Regions from separate parts of the Microbispora sp. NPDC049633 genome, predicted to be linked through region 2. Evidence: riboswitches for the same ligand, from Rfam matches in the RefSeq annotation. Region 2 holds a riboswitch; the other holds the start of a gene.

Region 1 (4,866 bases), on a different contig from region 2:
GCCCGGATCTCCTCCTCCGTACGGCCGAAGGCCTTCTCGTTCTCCATCATGAGGCCGGAGATCGACAGGCCGGTCTCCGCGCAGTGCGCGAGCAGCTCGTGCGCGGTCGTGAAGGAGTACGGCAGCACCGTGTCGTCGGGCTTGATCCGGTCGGCGCCGGTGGCGTTCTCGTCCACCACGAAACCGCCGCCGACCGAGTAGTACACCTTCTCGCGCAGCACCGTGTCGTCGGCGTACGCCGTGAACCGCATGCCGTTCGGGTGGTGGGGGAGCGACAGCTTGCGCTCGAAGACGAGGTGCTCGCCGACCACGAACGGGATCTCGTGCACGCCGTACAACGTGACCGTGCCGCTCGACCGCATCGCCGCGAGCCGTTCGTCGACGGTGTCGACGTCGACCAGCTCGGGCTTGTCGCCGGACAGGCCCAGCAGGACCGCCTTGTCGCTGCCGTGGCCCTTGCCGGTCAGCCCGAGCGAGCCGTACAGGATGGCCTCGACCCGGGTGACCTTCTCCAGCAGCCCGTCCTCGTGCAGCCCGCGGACGAACTTGTGCGCCGCCGCCATCGGGCCGCCCGTGTGCGAGCTGGACGGCCCGATCCCCACCTTGAACAGGTCGAAGACGCTGATCGCCATTGACCGTCGCCTCTCAACCGCCGGTCAGGACTCGCCGGAGGTCAGCGCGGTGTACTCCGCGGCCGACAGCAGGTCATCCGGCTCCTCCTCCACGCGCACGCGGAACAGCCAGCCCTCGCCGTACGGGTCGGAGTTGACGAGCCCGGGGGTGTCCGCGACGGCGGCGTTGATCTCGACGATCTCACCGCTCACCGGCGCGAAGATGTCGCTCACGGACTTGGTGGACTCCACCTCGCCGACCGCGTCGCCGGCCGCGACCGTGGCGCCGACCTCCGGGTGCACCTCCACGTAGACCACGTCGCCGAGCTGCTCGGCCGCGTACGCCGTGATGCCCACCGTCACGGTGAGGCCGTCCTCGATCCCGGCCACCCACTCGTGTTCCTTGGTGTAGCTCAGGTCGTCCGGAATGGTGCTCACTTGCTCCTCCTGTAGAAAGGCAGATCGACGACGTCGACCGGTTCTTGGCTGCCCCGGATGTCCACGGTCAGACCGCCCTTTTCCAGGGCGTCCTCGTCGACGTACGCCATGGCGATCGGGCGGCCGAGGGACTGCGACGGGGCGCCGCTGGTCACCTCGCCGACGACGGCGCCGTCCCGGGTGACGGGGTAGCCGTGGCGGGGGACGCGGCGGCCGCGCGCCACAAGCCCGACCAGGCGCCGGGTGGTGTCGTTCGCCGCGACCCGCTCGAGGGCGGCCTTGCCCACGAAGTCGCCGGGCTTGTCGAAGCGGACGACCCGGCCGAGGCCCGCCTCGAACGGCGTGATCGCCGCGCTCAGCTCGTTGCCGTACAGCGGCATGCCGGCTTCCAGACGCAGCGTGTCGCGGGCCGACAGCCCGGCGGGGACGAGCCCGGCGTCCCTGCCCGCCTCGGTGAGGGCGTTCCACAGCGGCACGGCGTGCTCGTTCGGCACGAACAGCTCGAAGCCGTCCTCGCCGGTGTAGCCGGTGCGCGCGATCAGGACGGGCGTGCCCGCGACGACGCCGGGGAGGATGGCGTAGTACTTGAGCTCGTCGAGGTCGGCGTCGGTCAGCGGGGCCAGGATCTCGGTGCTGCGCGGTCCCTGCACGGCGACCAGCGCGTACTCGTCCGACCGGTCGGTCACCCGCGCGTCGTATCCCCGGACCCGGTCGGCGAGCTCACGCGCGACGAGGGCGTAGTTGGAGGCGTTGGCGACGACCATGTACTGGTCTTCGTCGAGCCGGTAGACGATGAGGTCGTCGAGGATGCCGCCGGTCTCGTTCACGATCATCGTGTAGCGGGCGCGGCCGGGCGCGAGGACGCTGAGGTGCCCCACGAGGGCGTGGTCGAGGGCCTCGCCCGCCTGCGCCCCGACGACGAAGATCTCGCCCATGTGGGACAGGTCGAACAGCCCGGCGGCCGTGCGCACCGCGTTGTGCTCGGCCGACTCGCTGCCGTAGCGCAGGGGCATCTGCCAGCCCGCGAAATCGGTCAGGGTCGCGCCCAGGCTTTCGTGGACCCCGCGGAGCGGGGTGGATCGGGACATGCCCACCTCGGAAAGGACGGATGCAGCGTTGAACTATCGGGCATCCTCCCCCTCTGTCATCGGCGCCTGAGAGCTTCGTCCGATCTTTGCCGGACTTTCACCTTCGGCGAGGCCTGCCGGCCTTCTTTCCAGAGGTCACCTGGCCCGTACGGTCCTTTGCCTTGAGAGGTTCGCGGGGAGGGCTTGCTCCTTCAGGGGCCCTGACCGGATGCCAGGACGCTCTCCCGCACGGGATCACTGGTGCGCTGCCCAGCCTAGTGGTTCGCCGCCACCCCCGTAACCTGCCGGACGCCCTGACTTCCCGGCCCGCGCCGGCGGCGCCACCGAGTCGGCGTCATCGAGGTCAGGAAGGCCGGTAGGCGTCGTGATAGCCGACGGCGAGCCAGACGAGCACCGGCTCGCCGGACTCCGCCTCCTGAAGAGTGAAGGTCGGCTACCCGTCACATTCCGTGGTCGGGGTCGCGGGGCGGGCGATGACCCGCGCGGACGCGTGCCGGGGTGGAGGAAGGGTCGTCGGTGACGATCCGCTGGTGGAGAGCCTGGGTGTCGGGGGACGGTTCGGTGCCGAGGCGGTCGACCAGGGTCCGGCGCAGCCGCTGGTAGGACGCCGAGGCGTCGTGGGTGCGGCCCGACCGGTGCAGCGCCAGCATGAGCTGCCGGTGCGGCCGTTCGCGCAACGGGTGCCGCCTCGCCCACTGGGTCAGGCCGCCGACGATCTCACGGTGGTCCCCGAGCGCCAGCCGTACGTCGAAGAGGTCCTCGGTCGCCGCGCGCCGGTCCTCGTCGAGGCGCTCCGCCCACGCGGCGAGCTCGTCCACGTGCCTCATGCCGGCCAGGGCGTCGCCCCGCCACAGGCTCAGCGCGTTCTCGAGCATCCGCGCGGCATTGTGGTAATCGCCATTGTCGCGAGCGATTCTGCCCTGCGCGGTGAAATCGTTGAATACTGCAGCATCCACGGATCCCGGCGGTACGGAAAGAAGGTACCCGCCCTCCACGCTGTGGAGCGGAGAAAGGCCGGGGTCCCGCGGAGAGAGCCGCCGCCGCATCTGTGCGATGTAGGTGGTAAGATTCCGGCGCGCAGATTTAGTGGGACAGCCATTCCAGAGCAGATCGATCAGCCTGTCCCGATGAACCGTGACATTGGCATTCAGCAGGAACAGCGCCAGGAGCTGCCGGTGCCTGGGGGCGAGCCCGGCGATGACGTCCCCCGAGGGCTTCATGGCCAGGAACGGTCCGAGCACGGCGTATAACACGGTTCCCCTCGCACGCGAAAGCAGCCTGAACGCGCCGGCGATGCGGCATTGACAGGAATTTGACGATATCCCTCTACGCCTGCATTCGTCAAAATTGCGTTTTTCGCGGCGCCTGTCCGGGTGTGTAGTTCCGTCGATGACATTGCGTTCCGTATAACGATGAATGCCGAGCGAACATGCACGTGCATCAAATGAAATCGGTTACAGAATGCGGGGAGCGCGCCTCCGCGTGTTTCCGGCGGGCCCGTCTGTGATGGTGCGCGAAGGCGAACGCCGTGTTCACCGGGGCACCGCAGGCCGTTCGCCGCGCGATCACGCAGGGTGCGGCCGCCGTGCCGATGCGTCTGTCGCGAGGCGGAATCGCGGCCCGGGGCGACGCGCGCGTCGCCCCGGATTCCTCAAGGGCGAGCGGCGGCGACGAGGGCGTGGAAGAGGGGGCCGTCCTCGTCGGCCTCCGGGTGCCACTGCACGGCCAGGGCGAACGCCGCGCCGGTGACCTCGACGGCCTCGATCGTGCCGTCGTCCGACCGGGCGGTCACCTCCAGGCCGTCCGCCAGGCGGTCGATCGCCTGGTGGTGGTAGTGGGCGGGCGTCAGGTCCTCGCCGTGGTAGATCTCGGCCAGCCCGGGCGAGAGCCGTACGGGGACGCGGCCGAACGTGCCGGGGGCGGGGGAGTGGTCCGTGTGGCCGACCACGTCGGGCAGGTGCTGGTGGAGGGTGCCGCCGAGCGCCACGTTGAGGACCTGCAGCCCCCGGCAGATGCCGAGGAACGGGAGGCCGGCCTCCAGCGCCGCCGCCATCAGGCCGAACTCGGCATCATCACGAAATTTCCGGACGTAGCCGGTCTGGGGGGCGGGGGTGGAGCCGTACCGGGCGGGGTCGATGTCGCCCCCGCCCGCGATGATCAGTCCGTCCAGCCGCCCGGCCAGCTCGGCGGGCTCCCCGGCGGGCGGCAGGATGACCGGCTGCCCGCCCGCCCGCTCGACGTGCTCGACGTACATGTACGGCAGCAGCGCCGCCGGCATGTCCCACACCGTGAACTTCGCCGGCTCGACGTAGCACGTCACGCCGATCACGGGACGAGCCATCCCCGCCCCCTACAGCGGAGTGACGTACGCGCCGGAGATGCCGCCGTCGACCAGGAACTCCGAGGCGGTGATGAACGACGCGTCGTCGGAGGCGAGGAACGCGACCGCCGCGGCGATCTCCTCGGCCCGGGCGAACCGGCCGATCGGCACATGGACGAGACGGCGCTGGGCGCGCTCGGGGTCCTTGGCGAACAGTTCCCGCAGCAGCGGGGTGTCCACCGGCCCCGGGCACAGCGCGTTGACCCGGATGCCCTCGCGGGCGAACTGGACGCCAAGCTCGCGGCTCATCGCGAGCACGCCGCCCTTGGAGGCAGTGTAGGAGATCTGCGAGGTCGCCGAGCCCATGACCGCGACGAACGACGCGGTGTTGATGATCGAGCCCTTGCCC
Region 2 (4,866 bases):
CCATGCGCTCGACCACGACGGACAGTCCCTCGCCGGCCTCGCCGCGGTCCGGCGCGGCCTCGTCCGCGGCGAGCTCCGCGAAGATCGCGGCCGCGCCGTCGAGGTCGCCGCCCTCGGCGAGCCGGCGCGCGTGGTCGAGCCGGTCGGACCGCCGCCCGGATTCGATGGCCGTCATACAGGGGCCTCGCATGGTCGCAGGTGATGAGGAACGATCACCGCGATCTTAACGAGACCGGCCGCCGGGCGGGGCCGACATACTCAACTGATCAGTCCTCGTACGCCTCGAGGGGCGGGCAGGAGCAGACGAGGTTGCGGTCGCCGTACGCCTGGTCGATCCGGCGCACCGGCGACCAGTACTTGTCGTCCCGCAGGCCGGGCACGGGGTAGGCCGCGACCGCCCGCGAGTACGGGTGGGCCCACTCGTCGGCGGTGAGGCACTCGGCCGTGTGCGGGGCGTTGCGCAGCGGGTTGTCGGTCTTGTCGAACTCGCCCGAAGCCACCTTGGCGATCTCGCCCCGGATGGCGATCATCGCGTCGGCGAACCGGTCGAGCTCGGCCAGGTCCTCGCTCTCCGTCGGCTCGATCATGAGCGTTCCGGCGACGGGGAACGACATGGTCGGCGCGTGGAAGCCGTAGTCGATGAGGCGCTTGGCCACGTCGTCCACCGTGACGCCGGTCTCCTTGGTGATCTGGCGCAGGTCGACGATGCACTCGTGGGCGACCAGGCCGTCCCTGCCGGTGTACAGCACCGGGTAGTGCGGCGCCAGCCGCCGGGCGAGGTAGTTGGCCGAGAGGATCGCCTGCTCGGTGGCCTGCCGCAGCCCGTCGCCGCCCATCATCCTGACGTACGCCCAGGAGATCGGCAGGATGCCCGCCGAGCCGTACGGCGCGGCCGACACGTGCGCCGGGAGGTGCTCGGCGAGGTGGGCCTTGACGGCCACGGGGCCGACGCCGGGCCCGCCGCCGCCATGCGGGATGCAGAAGGTCTTGTGCAGGTTCAGGTGGGAGACGTCCGCGCCGAACTCGCCCAGCTTGGCCAGGCCCACCAGCGCGTTGAGGTTGGCCCCGTCCACGTAGACCTGCCCGCCGGCCTCGTGCACCCGCTCGCAGATCTCGACGATCGTCTCCTCGTACACGCCGTGCGTGGACGGGTAGGTCACCATGATCGCGGCGAGCGCGTCGCGGTGCTTGTCGATCTTGACGGCGAGGTCGGCGAGGTCGACGTTGCCGTTCTCGTCACATGCCACCACGACCACCCGCATGCCCGCCATGACCGCGCTCGCGGCGTTGGTGCCGTGCGCGGAGGACGGGATGAGGCATACGTCACGGCCGTCCTCGCCCCTGGAGCGGTGGTAGGACCTGATCGCCAGCAGCCCGGCGAACTCGCCCTGGGAGCCCGCGTTCGGCTGGATCGACACCCGGTCGTAGCCGGTGACCTCGGCCAGCCAGCCCTCCAGGGTCGCGATCAGCTCGGCGTACCCCTCGGCCTGTTCGGCGGGCGCGAACGGGTGGATGGAGGCGAACTCCGGCCAGGTGACGGGCTCCATCTCGGTGGTCGCGTTGAGCTTCATCGTGCACGAGCCCAGCGGGATCATCGAGCGGTCGAGCGCGATGTCCTTGTCCTGCAGGCGCCGCAGGTAGCGCAGCATGGCCGTCTCGGACCGGTAGGCGTGGAACACCGGGTGGGTGAGGAAGTCCGAGGTCCGCTGCAGACCCGCGGGGACGGCGTCGGGCGTCACCCGGTCGAGGTCCTCCACCACGACCTGCCCGACACCGAACGCCTCCCACACGGCCCTCAGGTGACCGGTGGTGGTCTTCTCGTCGCAGGCGACGCCGACGTGGTCCTCGTCCGCGAGGCGCAGGTTCACGCCCCGCTCGGCGGCGGCGGCCACGACCTGGGCGGCCCGCCCGGGCACACGGGCGAGCACGGTGTCGAAGAACTCGTCGTGGACGACCTCCACGCCGCCCTCGCGCAGCCCGGCGGCGAGCACGGCGGCGTGCCGGTGCGCCCGCTGGGCGATCCTCTTCAGGCCGTCCGGGCCGTGGTAGACGGCGTACATGGACGCCATGACCGCGAGCAGGACCTGCGCGGTGCAGATGTTGCTGGTGGCCTTCTCGCGCCGGATGTGCTGCTCGCGGGTCTGCAGGGCGAGCCGGTAGGCCGTGCGGCCGTCGGCGTCCACCGAGACGCCGACCAGACGGCCCGGCATCTGCCGCTGCAGGCCCTCGCGGACCGCCATGTAGGCCGCGTGGGGGCCGCCATAGCCCAGCGGGACCCCGAAGCGCTGGGAGGAGCCGACGGCGATGTCGGCGCCCTGCTCCCCGGGGGACTCCAGCAGGGCCAGCGCCAGCAGGTCGGCCGCGGCCACGAGCTGCGCCCCCTGGGCGTGAGCCCGCTCGGCGACCGCGCGGAAGGACGCCACCCGGCCGCTCGCGCCCGGATACTGCACGAGGACCCCGAAGCACTCGGGCAGCTCACCGGTGAGGTCGGACTCCACCAGCGTGATGCCGAGCGGCTCGGCGCGGGTCGCCAGCACGGCCTTGGTCTGCGGCAGCGCGTCGGCGTCCACCACGAACACGTCGGTCTTGGCCTTGCTCGCCCGCCGGGCCAGGGTCATCGCCTCGGCCGCGGCGGTCGCCTCGTCCAGCAGAGAGGCACCGGCGACGTCGAGACCGGTGAGGTCGGACACGACCGTCTGGAAGTTCAGCAGCGCCTCCAGCCGCCCCTGCGAGATCTCCGGCTGGTACGGCGTGTACGCCGTGTACCAGCCCGGGTTCTCCAGCACGTTGCGCAGGACGACGCCCGGCGTGATCGTGTCGTGGTAGCCGAGGCCGATCATCGGGGTCAGCACCCGGTTGCGGCCCGCGAGGGCGCGCAGTTCGGCCAGGGCCTCGGCCTCCCCCACCGCCTCGGGCAGTTTCAGCGGACCGCGCGTGCGGATCGCCTCGGGCACGGCCACGGCGACCAGGTCGGCCACCGACTCGTAGCCGACGGCCTCGAGCATCCGGGCGCGGCCGGCCTCCGAGGGGCCGATGTGACGGGTCGCGAACGGCGGAGCGGAAAGATCGCGGAGCATGGACCGATCGGTCATGACAGGGGCCTCCTGGACGGGGTCGAGACCTGCGGCGACCGCCCGCCGCCCTGGGTGGCGCGGCCGGTCGTAAAGCGGTCTCCCCCTCTGTCATCGGACCTGAGAGCTTCACCGGGCCGTCGAGCCCGGCTTTCCCCTTCGGTGAGGCGCCGCCTGGCCGGCGGGCCTGCTTTTCAGAGTCGCCTCGTCCGTGCGGTACGGATGCCTGAGAGATTCCGGGGAGGTTTGCTCCTTCGGCGCCCCTGAACGTCCAGAGGTCTCTCCCGCACGAGGTCGTCGGCCGTCTTCCACTCTACCGGCTACCCCGGATCGCCCCGACTCGCACCTTGCGCGAAGTCGGCGGCGAGACCCGCACGGCGGGCACGGACGATCGCCTCGGCCCGGTCGGCGACCGCCGTCGAGGCCGGTGCCGAGCCGCAGGCCGACCTGGGCGGCGGCCGCCGCGGGGTCGCGCCGCCGGCCGTACATGACGCGGTCGACAGCGCACTGGACGGCGGAGCGGGCAGGTGCCAAGGCGAGGGCGACGGCCCCGGTCGCGATGAGAGGCGTGGCCGACAGCCGGTTCTGCGCCAGCGCGGGCAGGCCCGCGACGATGCCCAGGTAGGCGAGAACGACGCCGAGCGTGAGCGTCCCGTACACCAGCGACCGGTTGACGATCAGCTCGATGTCGTACAGGCCGTGGCGCAGGATGGCCACGCTGGCCGCGGCCGGGATCAGCGGCAGGGTCAGCAGGAACACGGCCGTGAGGCGAGCACCGCGACCGGACCGGCCCGCCTGACTGTCATGGGCTCATCATCGGGTCACGCCGCTCCCGCGGCCAAAGGAGCGTGCTCCCAGATCGGCGTGAGCACCAGGGCCGGAACCGGGAGGCCGTCCCCACGACGGCGGGAGTCGCCCGCGCTCATCCTCGGACTCGATCGGACGGCTCTCAGATTCCGGAGGACCATCATGCGACCGGACACCGGTGCCCGCTCCACCACCGCCCCCCCGAAAGCCGCTGCGGGACGTACGCGGCTTTGGCGGACGCTGCTCGCCGTCGTCGCCCCGCTCCCCATGCTCGGCATGGGTGTCCATTACATCCTCAGCCCCGTAAACCCGCGGCCGTCACGGCGGAGATCCGGAAAGCGATGGAGGACGGACCCCGTGCAGCTGGTGGCGGGCCTGCTGTTCATCCTGGGGATCGTCGTCGGCCTGCTCCTGCTCGGCCTGGCGCTGTGGCGCAGCGGCGCGGCACCGGCCTGGGCGGGCATCCTCCTCGCGGCGGGCGGGTTCACCCACCCGTTCATGCCCGGTCACGTCGCGTCGGGCGTCGGCCTGCTGGTCACGGCCATGGGTTTCGCCGGCGTCTCCGTCGCCCTGCTGCGCATGCGCAACGACGAGTTCGACCTTCCTCCGGTCAGCCCCGCCGTGCGCGCCTGACACCGTTCGAGCCACGACCCCCGGCCTCGCCGCCTCCCGCGCGATCGCCGGGGCGTGCGCTCAGCCGGTCCTGCGGGCCTTTCTCCGGCGGGCCAGCTCGTCCGCGGGATGGTCCCCCTCCGCATCCGAGGCGGGCTCCGCGCGCTCACCCGGAAGCTCGGCCAGCGATCCCTCGACCTCGCGCCAGACCCGGCCGAGCGCGATGCCGAACACGCCCTGACCGCCCTGCAGCAGGTCGATCACCTCGTCCGCGCTCGTGCACTCGTAGACGCTCACGCCGTCGCTCATCAAGGTGATCTGGGCCAGGTCGTTGACGCCGCGGTCGCGCAGATGCCGTACGGCGGTGCGTATCTGC

The links. A riboswitch is a leader RNA that binds a small molecule or an ion and turns the genes downstream of it on or off. The one in region 2 is predicted to bind glycine.
Region 1: another riboswitch for glycine. It lies ahead of gcvT (glycine cleavage system aminomethyltransferase GcvT); the one in region 2 lies ahead of gcvP (aminomethyl-transferring glycine dehydrogenase).

Annotation. Positions count from the first base shown of each region.
Region 1 covers NZ_JBFAOO010000060.1:27,548-32,413, reverse strand. Annotated here, with positions in the region: gene AB0J39_RS17920 (L-serine ammonia-lyase) at 1-632, opposite strand, end outside; gene gcvH (glycine cleavage system protein GcvH) at 657-1,049, opposite strand; gene gcvT (glycine cleavage system aminomethyltransferase GcvT) at 1,046-2,137, opposite strand; glycine riboswitch at 2,277-2,374, opposite strand; gene AB0J39_RS17905 (AfsR/SARP family transcriptional regulator) at 2,578-3,357, opposite strand; gene AB0J39_RS17900 (gamma-glutamyl-gamma-aminobutyrate hydrolase family protein) at 3,789-4,478, opposite strand; gene AB0J39_RS17895 (3-oxoacyl-ACP reductase) at 4,488-4,866, opposite strand, start outside.
Region 2 covers NZ_JBFAOO010000132.1:6,604-11,469, reverse strand. Annotated here, with positions in the region: gene AB0J39_RS27595 (hypothetical protein) at 1-175, opposite strand, end outside; gene gcvP (aminomethyl-transferring glycine dehydrogenase) at 267-3,092, opposite strand; glycine riboswitch at 3,276-3,368, opposite strand; gene AB0J39_RS27585 (hypothetical protein) at 3,715-3,870, shown strand; gene AB0J39_RS27580 (hypothetical protein) at 4,236-4,511, shown strand; gene AB0J39_RS27575 (MerR family transcriptional regulator) at 4,572-4,866, opposite strand, start outside.